DNA from 3 places in the Hwanghaeella sp. LZ110 genome. Region 2 is predicted to be linked to each of the others. Evidence: predicted binding sites of a transcription regulator. Region 2 holds the regulator's gene; each other region holds the start of a gene.
What was found. The regulator LexA, encoded in region 2, represses DNA repair genes until DNA is damaged. The targets are predictions, from matches to a motif close to ATGTTCTANTTTGGTTC.
Positions count from the first base shown of each region.

Region 1: ACOSDM_RS15995 (adenosylcobalamin-dependent ribonucleoside-diphosphate reductase) is a predicted target of LexA. The motif match lies at 1,459-1,475, and genes of this name have one in related genera.
Region 3: recA (recombinase RecA) is a predicted target of LexA. The motif match lies at 1,825-1,841, and genes of this name have one in related genera.

Region 1 is NZ_JBLZHT010000008.1:120,103-123,386, forward strand. It holds gene ACOSDM_RS15985 (YdcF family protein) at 5-637, shown strand; gene ACOSDM_RS15990 (lysophospholipid acyltransferase family protein) at 634-1,356, shown strand; gene ACOSDM_RS15995 (adenosylcobalamin-dependent ribonucleoside-diphosphate reductase) at 1,606-3,284, shown strand, end outside.
Region 2 is NZ_JBLZHT010000003.1:455,874-459,157, forward strand. It holds gene glp (gephyrin-like molybdotransferase Glp) at 1-929, shown strand, start outside; gene lexA (transcriptional repressor LexA) at 1,064-1,759, shown strand; gene ACOSDM_RS08420 (ComEC/Rec2 family competence protein) at 1,756-3,284, opposite strand, start outside.
Region 3 is NZ_JBLZHT010000003.1:93,933-97,216, reverse strand. It holds gene rsmA (16S rRNA (adenine(1518)-N(6)/adenine(1519)-N(6))-dimethyltransferase RsmA) at 1-612, shown strand, start outside; gene recA (recombinase RecA) at 648-1,748, opposite strand; gene ACOSDM_RS06730 (response regulator) at 1,979-3,284, opposite strand, start outside.

The sequences.
Region 1 (3,284 bases), on a different contig from region 2:
CGCGATGGCACGACGAAGGGACAGCCGAAAGCGGCGCTACCCAATTGGATTGCTACTTGTCGCAGTGCTGGCGACGGGCTGGGCGCTGGGCTTTGTCGTTTTTGCCAGCACGATCCCGGAAACCCCGGCTCCCCTATCGGAAAAGACAGATGCCATTGTTGTGTTGACCGGCGGCACGCTGCGGCTGGAGGCGGGCATCGAACTGTTGGAGGCAAAGGCGGCTGACAGATTGTTCGTGTCCGGGGTGCATCGTGGCGTGGATGTCGCAGAATTGCTGCGCATTCAAAAGCGCGCGCCGGATCGACTGCAATGTTGCATCATTTTAGGGCATGACGCGGTGGACACCGATGGCAATGCCCAGGAAACGGCCGCCTGGGTTAAGGAGGCTGGAATTCATTCTATTCGACTGGTGACGGCTGGCTATCATATGCCGCGCAGTTTGCTGGAATTTCGCGCTGTGATGCCGGGAATTAAGATTGTTCCGCATCCCGTTTCCCCTGATCATGTGAAACATGAAAGGTGGTACCGCTATCCAGGCACGGCAGCCCTGATCGCGGGAGAATATACGAAATTTATTCTGGTCTGGATTCGTCAAACCCTTCGGGAATTGGTGCTCGGCCCGGAGGAGAGACTATGACGGTTTTGCGGTCGCTGTTGTTTGGATTTGCTTTTTACGGCGGAACGATTGTTATCGGATTTCTTTATCTGCCCTTGATCCTGTTGCCTGAATGGATCGGGCGACCGTTCTTTCGGTTCTGGATATTTTATGGTGTGGCCTGTGCCTGGCTGTTTGCCGGGATAAAATATCGGGTGGTTTATGCCGAAGGGGCGGCTCTGGCCGACGGCCCTGCGATTTATGCGTCCAAACATCAATCGGCCTGGGAAACGATGGCGTTCAGCCATATTCTGCCAAAGCCGGTCTTTGTCCTAAAGCAGGAACTGAAATCAGTTCCGTTCTTTGGCTGGTATCTTTCCAAAATGCGCATGATCGCCGTTGATCGCGCCGCCGGGGCTTCGGCTATGCGCAGCATGGTGCTGCAGGGGCGCGCCGTCATCAAAGATGGCTATTCGGTCGTTATCTATCCACAGGGGACACGCGTTGCGCCGGGGGTGACCGCGCCCTATCACCCGGGCGTTTATGCCCTGTATCGCGCGTTGAATGTTCCGGTGATCCCGATTGCGCTGGATTCGGGGATGCGCTGGCGGCGCAACAGTTTCCTGAAGCGGGCGGGCACGATCACTGTTTCCATCCTGCCTGCCATACCGCCTGGTCTTGACCGGCAAAGCTTTATGGACAGGCTGGAAAATGTAATAGAATCAGAGTGCAAACGGATCGGTGAAGAAACCTGTGGATAACTTTGTGGAGTGTTTCACAGGGCAGCATGAATTGCCCGAACTTCTTTGATTTCAAAATCTTATCCAAATTATCGCCCAAGATCTCTTGAATTGACTGTCATCAAACAAAAACAGAACATCGATTGACTTGAATCGCATTTGCGCGTTATAATAAAAAAGTCATTATATATCTGATAGTTAGGCGGAAATTGGAAATGCCTGTAGCCAATTTCACACCAATCTCAGAACGATCCAAACGAGGATAACCATTTGGAATTTAGTACTTTTTCCAAGCGTATCTGGGATATGAAATACCGGCTGAAAAAGCCGGATGGGACGCCTGTGGACAAAACGTTACAGGATACCTGGCATCGGGTGGCTAAGGCCTTGGCGTCAGTGGAAAAAGACCCTTCGATATGGGAGCCGCGCTTCTATGAAGCGATGGCAGATTTTAAGTTTCTGCCCGCCGGGCGGATTCTGGCCGGGGCCGGGACCGAACGTGAGGTAACGCTGTTCAACTGCTTCGTGATGGGCACGATTCCAGACAATATGGTCGGCATTTTTGACCATCTGAAAGAAGCGGCGGTGACGCTGCAGCATGGCGGCGGGATCGGTTATGATTTTTCCACGCTGCGCCCGCGGGGGGCATTGGTTAAAGGCGTCGGGTCCGATGCGTCGGGTCCGGTGTCTTTTATGGAAGTCTGGGATTCTATGTGTCGCACGATTATGAGCGCCGGTTATCGCCGGGGCGCCATGATGGCGACGATGCGGTGCGATCATCCTGATGTTGAGGAATTTATCGCTGCCAAGCGCACGGCTGGGAAGCTGACCAATTTCAACATGTCGGTTCTGGCCAGTGATGCCTTTATGGAGGCCGTTGCCGCCGATGGGCCCTGGGATCTTGTATTCGGTGGCGCTGTGATCCGGACTGTTAAGGCGCGGGATCTGTGGGACAAGATCATGCGGTCCACCTATGACCATGCGGAGCCTGGCGTCATTTTCATCGATCGTATCAATGCCCGCAACAATCTGCATTATTGTGAGACGATTCAGGCGACCAATCCCTGTGGAGAGCAGCCTTTGCCCCCCTATGGCGCGTGCCTGCTGGGGTCGATTAACCTGGCGCGTTTGATCCAACAACCGTTTACGGAAGCGGCGCATCTGGATGTGAATGCTTTGGCGGAACTGGCGACCATCGCGGTTCGGATGATGGATAATGTGATCGACCTGTCGCGTTTTCCAATGGATGCGCAACGGCAGGAAGCGATGGCGAAACGGCGTATTGGCCTGGGCGTGACCGGTCTGGCAGATGCCCTGATGATGTGCCGCACGCGCTATGGCAGTGCGGATTCCTTGAAATTAACGGAACAATGGTTGGCCAGCCTGCGCGATGCAGCCTATCGCGCCTCAATTGATCTGGCGGGGGAAAAGGGTGCATTCCCATTGTTTCAGGCGGAACCCTATCTGGCCGGGGAAAGCATCGCGGAATTGCCAGAGGATATTCGCAAGGATATCGGGCGCTATGGTATCCGGAATGCGCTGGTCACGTCCATCGCGCCGACCGGCACGATTTCCCTGGTGGCGGAGAATGTGTCATCGGGGATCGAGCCTGCCTTTTCCTTTCGCGCCCATCGCAAGGTCCTTGCACCCGATGGCAGTCGGGAAAGTCACGAGGTTGTGGACTATGCCTATCGCCTGTATCGGGACTTGTTCGGTGCAGAGAGTGAGTTGCCGGACTATTTCGTCGACGCACAGGCCCTGCAGCCGGAGGATCACCTGGCAATCCAGGCCGTCGCGCAGCGGTTTATCGACAGTTCGATATCCAAGACCATTAATCTGCCTGCTGAAATTTCCTTTCAGGCCTTCAAGGATGTCTATGCCCGCGCCTATGCCCTGGGATGCAAGGGATGCACAACCTATCGCCCCAATGAGGTCACTGGATCAGTACT
Region 2 (3,284 bases):
TGCCCGCCGGCACCGATACGATCGTCATTCAGGAAGACGCGGATGCGGACGAACAGACCGGCACCGTCACCATCCGGGAAGGCGCGCGGATAGGCACCTATGTGCGCAAGGCCGGGTTGGATTTTGCCCAAGGTGATGAGTTAATACCCGCAGGCTATCGCCTGACCGCGCGGGATATTGGCACAATCGCCGGAATGAACATTCCCTGGCTGTCGGTATATCGTAAACCCCGCATTGCGATCCTCTCGACGGGAAATGAAATTGCCATGCCGGGCGATCCGCTGGGACCCAATCAGATTGTCAGTTCCAATGGACCCGCCCTGGCGGCTGCGATTACGGCGGCAGGCGGGGTGCCAACCCTGCTGCCCATTGCGGCGGATGATCCAGAGGCGCTGAAAGCCCTGGCCCATCATGCGGCCGGTCATGACCTGCTGTTGACGACGGGGGGCGCCTCGGTCGGTAAGCATGATCTGGTCGGTAGTGTGTTGCAGGATGTCGGCCTGAAGCTGGATTTCTGGAAGATTGCTATGCGACCCGGCAAGCCCCTGATGTTTGGCCTGTTAAACGAAATGCCGATGTTGGGGTTACCGGGCAATCCGGTCTCTGCGCTGGTCTGCTTTCTGTTGTTTGGACAGTCTGCCCTGGCGCGCCTTGCCGGCATGAAAGATACAGACCCGGCCTTCGAAACAGCGCGTTTGGGCGTTGAACTTGGCCAGAACGATCAGCGGGAAGATTACATGCGCGCAACCCTGCGACGCGATTCGGATGGTTTTCTGGTGGCGGAGCCTTTTCAGCGTCAGGACAGTTCCATGATGCGCCGCCTGGCAGCGGCGGATTGCCTGGTGCGACGCCTGCCACATGCTCCTCCGGCAGTAATGGGGCAACCGGTTGAAATCATGCTGTTTTCTGGTGGGTATCTTAGCTTTTAGGGGAACATATACCCGCTAAAGAGAACATATGTTCTAATTTTACCCCTTGACACAGAGTGCGAACAAAATTAGTCCATAGAACAGGTAATCACGGTCTGAGCGCCATTGCGCCCCATGAACAGGAGAAGAACAAGATGCTGACCCGGAAACAATATGAACTCCTGATGTTCATTCACGACAAACTTCAAGTTTCGGGGGTATCCCCTTCTTTCGAAGAAATGAAAGAGGCATTGGACCTGAAATCGAAGTCTGGGATTCACCGCCTGATCACAGGGCTGGAAGAGCGTGGATTCCTGCGACGCCTGCCCAACCGCGCCCGCGCCTTGGAAGTTGTGCGCTTGCCTGAGAATTCGACGCCGGAGCAGTTGCCGATCCGCAATCGCCGCGTCGAAATGCTGCGCCAGAAGGAAATTGGCAGCAAACGATCCATGATGCGCGGCGGCGGTAACACCGTTCAATTGTCCCTGTATGGCCGGATCGCTGCCGGAACACCGATTGAGGCGCTGCGCGATCATTCCATGCTGGTTGATGTGCCCGCCACCCTGTTGGGCCGCGGCGATCATTATGCCCTGGAGGTTGAAGGGGATTCGATGATCGATGCCGGAATCCTGGACGGGGATACTGTAATCATTGAGCGCACGGAACATGCCAGCAATGGCGATATTGTCGTCGCGCTGGTTGAAGGGATGGAAGTCACCCTGAAACGCCTGCGCCGCAAGGGGGAAAGCGTCGCCCTGGAACCCGCCAACCAGAATTACGAAACCAGGATTTATCGCCCCGATCAGGTAAATGTTCAGGGTCGGCTGGTCGGTTTGCTGCGGAAATACTAATCCACGGACCGTTGGCTGGTTAACCCGGATTTGGTCCAGGGTCTGTGTCCCCGCGCTGCCTCAACCGTTTCCACGCCAAGGGCTGGCTTGCTGTCATAGAATACATGCACGCCATCGCGATACAGATCGGCGGGAGTGATCGCGGTGCGTTCCCGGCACAGGCTGGGATGCGGGACGATGGGCAGCCGGGTCACATCGGCCTGCAGGCAATCTTCGGCAACCGCCCTTGGGTCCTGGGTAAAGGCAAACACCCCTGCCCGGCCGTCTGACAGGGTAATGTTCAGGCTGCATCCCAAAGGATCACAATGCAATGGGGTTTCCCGCAAGGCCATCAGATCCTGCCAATCCCCGCCCAGCGGAAGCGCCGTCTTTTCCTGCCAAACCGACAGGGTGAATTTATCGCGCCGTGTGGACTGGACCCATAGTTTGCCCTGCCAGATGATCGCAGCCTGATCCGAAGTTTCATGGAACAGCACCAAAGGCGTTGGCTGTGACAGGGGAGAGGCCAATCCGGCGATCACAAAAGGCGCCCCCAGATATCGCCACCGATGCCGCCAGATTGCCGCCCATAACCCGCCCAACGTGACACAAATCAGGCCCCAACCGGTCATGGGGGGCAAGTGTCCAGTGGCACCGGGTAACGTCGCGACCCAATGGGCGATGGTCAGCACCGCATCGATCCCCCATCCCGCCGCCGATAAGGGCCATGCTTCCAGGCCGAAGGGCATCACCAACAGGCTCAACAGCCCCATGGGCATCACCCAAAAGGTGACAATTGGCACAGCGACGAGATTGGCCAGGACCGAATAATGCGCAATCCTGCCGAAATGATGGATCGCAAAAGGGGCGGTCGCCGCCCCGGCGATCACCGTGGTCAGGCACACCGCTGCCATATAGAAGGCCGCCTTTCTGCTCCATCCGCGCGCCCCATCCTGTTTCCCACCCCCAAATCGATAGCTTTCATAAACAGCGACCAGGGCAATCACGGCGGCAAAAGATAACTGGAAGCTGGGGCCGATCAGGCCTTCCGGCGCGATCAACAACACCACCATGGCTGCAAAGGCGACCAAACGCATGGAAATCGCCTGTCGATCGGTCAACACTGCCACCAGAACAAGGCCGGTCATAAGAAAAGCCCGTTGGGTTGGAACCGTCGCGCCGGAAAGCAACAGATAGCCAAAAGATGCGATTAACGCCCCGAAAGCAGCCCATTTTTTGATTGGGCGATCGCGTGCCCAAGATTCCCGCAGGGCAAGAAGGAAACGCAAGGTCACAAAAACGATCAGGGCGATCATGCCGATATGCAGCCCGGAGATAGCCAGCAGATGGGCCAGTCCGGATTGGCGCAGGTCTTCCAGAATTGGTTCAGGCACGGCGGCGCGATCCCCGGTCAACAGGGCGGCCATGACCCCGCCCCGTATGCCAGGCAGGGCAGCCTGCAACGCGGCGGAAACATCCATTCTGGTTTGCTGTATCGCTATATGGGCTGTTTCCCATAGATCGGGTTCTGAAAGGCGCGGAACCT
Region 3 (3,284 bases), 360 kb from region 2:
GCCCCCCTGGTACAAGCGTCCCAGGGGCGCTTACGCCTTATCGAGGGCGATGCCCTGGCGATGGACTACACCACCCTTGGACCAGGCCCGGTGAAGATCGTTGCCAATCTGCCCTATAACATCGCAACCCCCCTATTAATCAATTGGTTACGCAAGGCACAGGATATCGCCAGCCTGTCACTGATGTTCCAAAAGGAAGTGGCAGAGCGGATTGTCGCCCGCCCCGGCGACCAGGCCTATTCGCGCCTGTCGGTCTTGTGCAATTGGCGCTGTGATACCCGGATTTCCTTAACCCTGCCGCCACAGGCGTTCACGCCCCCGCCTAAAGTGTCATCGGCAGTGGTCTCTTTGATCCCAAAAAAACCAGCGCCTGTTGACTGTGACATGGCGGCCCTGGAACAAGTGACCCAGGCCGCCTTCGGTCAGCGCCGTAAAATGCTGCGGGGATCCCTGAAAAGCCTGGTCGCAACCCCCGAAACGGTGCTGGAGGCAGCCGGTATCACCGCGACACGTCGGGCCGAGGAATTGAGCGTCGCGGAATTTGTCGCCCTGACCAGTGCTGTTGAGGCACAAAAGAAACCGACGGCAGGGAACTCCCTACCGTCGGAATAACAGGCATATCATATTGTAAAGTCAGACAGACCAGATCACGTCTCAGGTGCGTCGTCTGGTGACAAATCCGCCTCTTTCGCCTCTACCGGGTCGGGGCCATCCAACATTGTAGATGACAAGATACCTGCATTGGAGCGAATGGCTGATTCAATTTTCTGGGCGACATCCGGGTTTTCCGTTAAGAACCGCTTGGAATTTTCACGACCCTGACCAATGCGCGTGCCTTCATAGGAAAACCAGGCCCCGGATTTTTCAACAATCCCGGCATTCACGCCCAGATCAATCAATTCACCGGTTTTGGAAATTCCTTCGCCATACATGATATCGAATTCAACCATGCGGAAGGGCGGGGCCACCTTGTTTTTGACGACCTTCACGCGGGTCTGGTTACCAACCACAGTGTCCTTATCCTTGATCTGGCCGATGCGACGAATGTCCAGCCGAACCGAGGCATAGAATTTCAGCGCATTTCCACCAGTCGTGGTTTCCGGGCTGCCGAACATCACACCAATCTTCATGCGGATCTGATTAATGAAGATAACCAGACAATTAGACCGCTTGATGGATCCGGTCAGCTTCCGCAGGGCCTGGCTCATCAGGCGCGCTTGAAGACCGACATGGCTGTCGCCCATCTCCCCTTCCAACTCCGCCCGCGGCACCAGGGCCGCCACGGAGTCGACGACCAGAACATCCACAGCACCAGACCGAACCAACGTATCGGCGATTTCCAGTGCCTGTTCCCCGGCATCAGGCTGAGAAATCAGCAATTCATCAACATTTACCCCCAGCTTGCGGGCATAAACCGGATCCAGTGCATGTTCCGCATCGATGAAGGAACAGGTGCCCCCTGCCTTTTGCGCCTCTGCCACGATATGCAGGGCCAGCGTGGTCTTACCCGAGCTTTCAGGCCCGAAGACTTCAATGACGCGCCCTTTCGGAACGCCCCCGATCCCCAGGGCGATATCAAGACCCAGAGACCCCGTTGAGATCGCTTCGATGTCCAAACTGTCCTGCTGGCCCAGCTTCATGATAGAGCCCTTCCCGAAGGAACGCTCAATCTGGCTCAAGGCTGCTTCCAATGCTTTCTGCTTGTCCATGTCTTCCTTGCCCACGAGGCGCAATGCCGCTTGTGTCATGATTGCGATATCCTTCCTGTCACAGCCACGTTGTTCATGCAACTGGCGATACCGTACATGTTCTGTTCTTTTCCGCAAGTTCTTTTTTTATTCTCATTTTATCTATATGAAATCACAGGAGAAAGAGAAAATCCTGTAGTTGTGTTCCTGGTGTGCCCCGGATGTTCTTAAGCGACTCACATTTGGATTTTTTTGATAAGGGTTGGAATTCGTGGTCCGTCCCAGCGGATTTAGTCGCCCGATTCGAGAGCGCCCCTTACGCTTGCGGTCAACTGCTTCAATGAAAATGGTTTGGACAGGAACCGCACCATCGGTAATTCCGCCACCTCATTGGCCACAGCCTCCCGGGTATAGCCCGACATACAGATCACCGGCAGGTCAGGATTTTCTTTCCGCGCCTCTCGAATAAGGGTCGCGCCATCCACTTTCGGCATGACCATATCCGTCACCAACAGGTCAAAGGACTTATCCTTCAGAATTTCCAGGGCGACCTCCCCGGTACGGGCTTCTGTCACCTCATACCCTTTTGACCGTAACGCCCGCGCACTGAAGAGCCGGACGGCATCCTCATCCTCAACAAGCAGGATTCGTTCCCCACCTGTGTCATCCACGGTCGGCATTTCAGGGTTCTGGGCATGGCCTTCATTCTCTGCAGCAACACGTTCCAGCTCTGTTGCGCGCGGCAAATAAAGACTGAAAGACGTTCCTTTCCCGGCCCCGTCAGAATGGGTAACGATAAAGCCGCCCATTTGGGTGATACTGCCATAAACCATGGCCAGCCCCAACCCGGTCCCCTGCCCGACCTCCTTGGTGGTAAAAAAGGGTTCAAAAATCCGCCCCATAACATCCGGTGTCATTCCAGACCCCGTGTCGGTCACTGTGATCATCACATAATCGCCAGGTGGCATGATCTGATCGCGCATCTGATAGGGACGGTCCGCAGCGAAATTATCGGTCTGAATAATCAGCCTGCCGCCCCGTTCCATAGCATCCCTTGCATTCACGGCAAGATTTATGATGCCCTGCTCCAATTGACCACGATCACCTTTTACAGGCCATAAATCGCGGCCGTGAACAATCATCAGTTCAACTGTTTCGCCCAGAAGCCGCCGCAACAGATTGGACAATTCTGCCAACATATCCGTGACATCCACCACGCGGGTGCGAATTGCCTGTTGCCGCGAGAAAGCCAGCAATTGGCGGGTCAGACCGGCTGCCCGGTTGGCATTCTGTTGAATTTGCATGACATCGGCAAAGGATGGATCTCCGGGTTGGTGACGATGCAATAAGAGATCACAAAACCCGATAATGGCCGTCAGAACATTATTAAAATCATGCGCAATCCCGCCCGCCAATTGACCAACCGCTTCCATCTTTTGCGACTGGGCAAACTGGCTTTCCAACCTTTTGCGCTCTGTTGAATCCAAGACATGGAACAGAACACCCGGCCTGTCCTGATCTGGCAAGGCCGTGCGATTTGCATACAGGGTCACAATGCGCTCTTGGGTGGCGGCCAGGCGCATATCAATCGGTTCT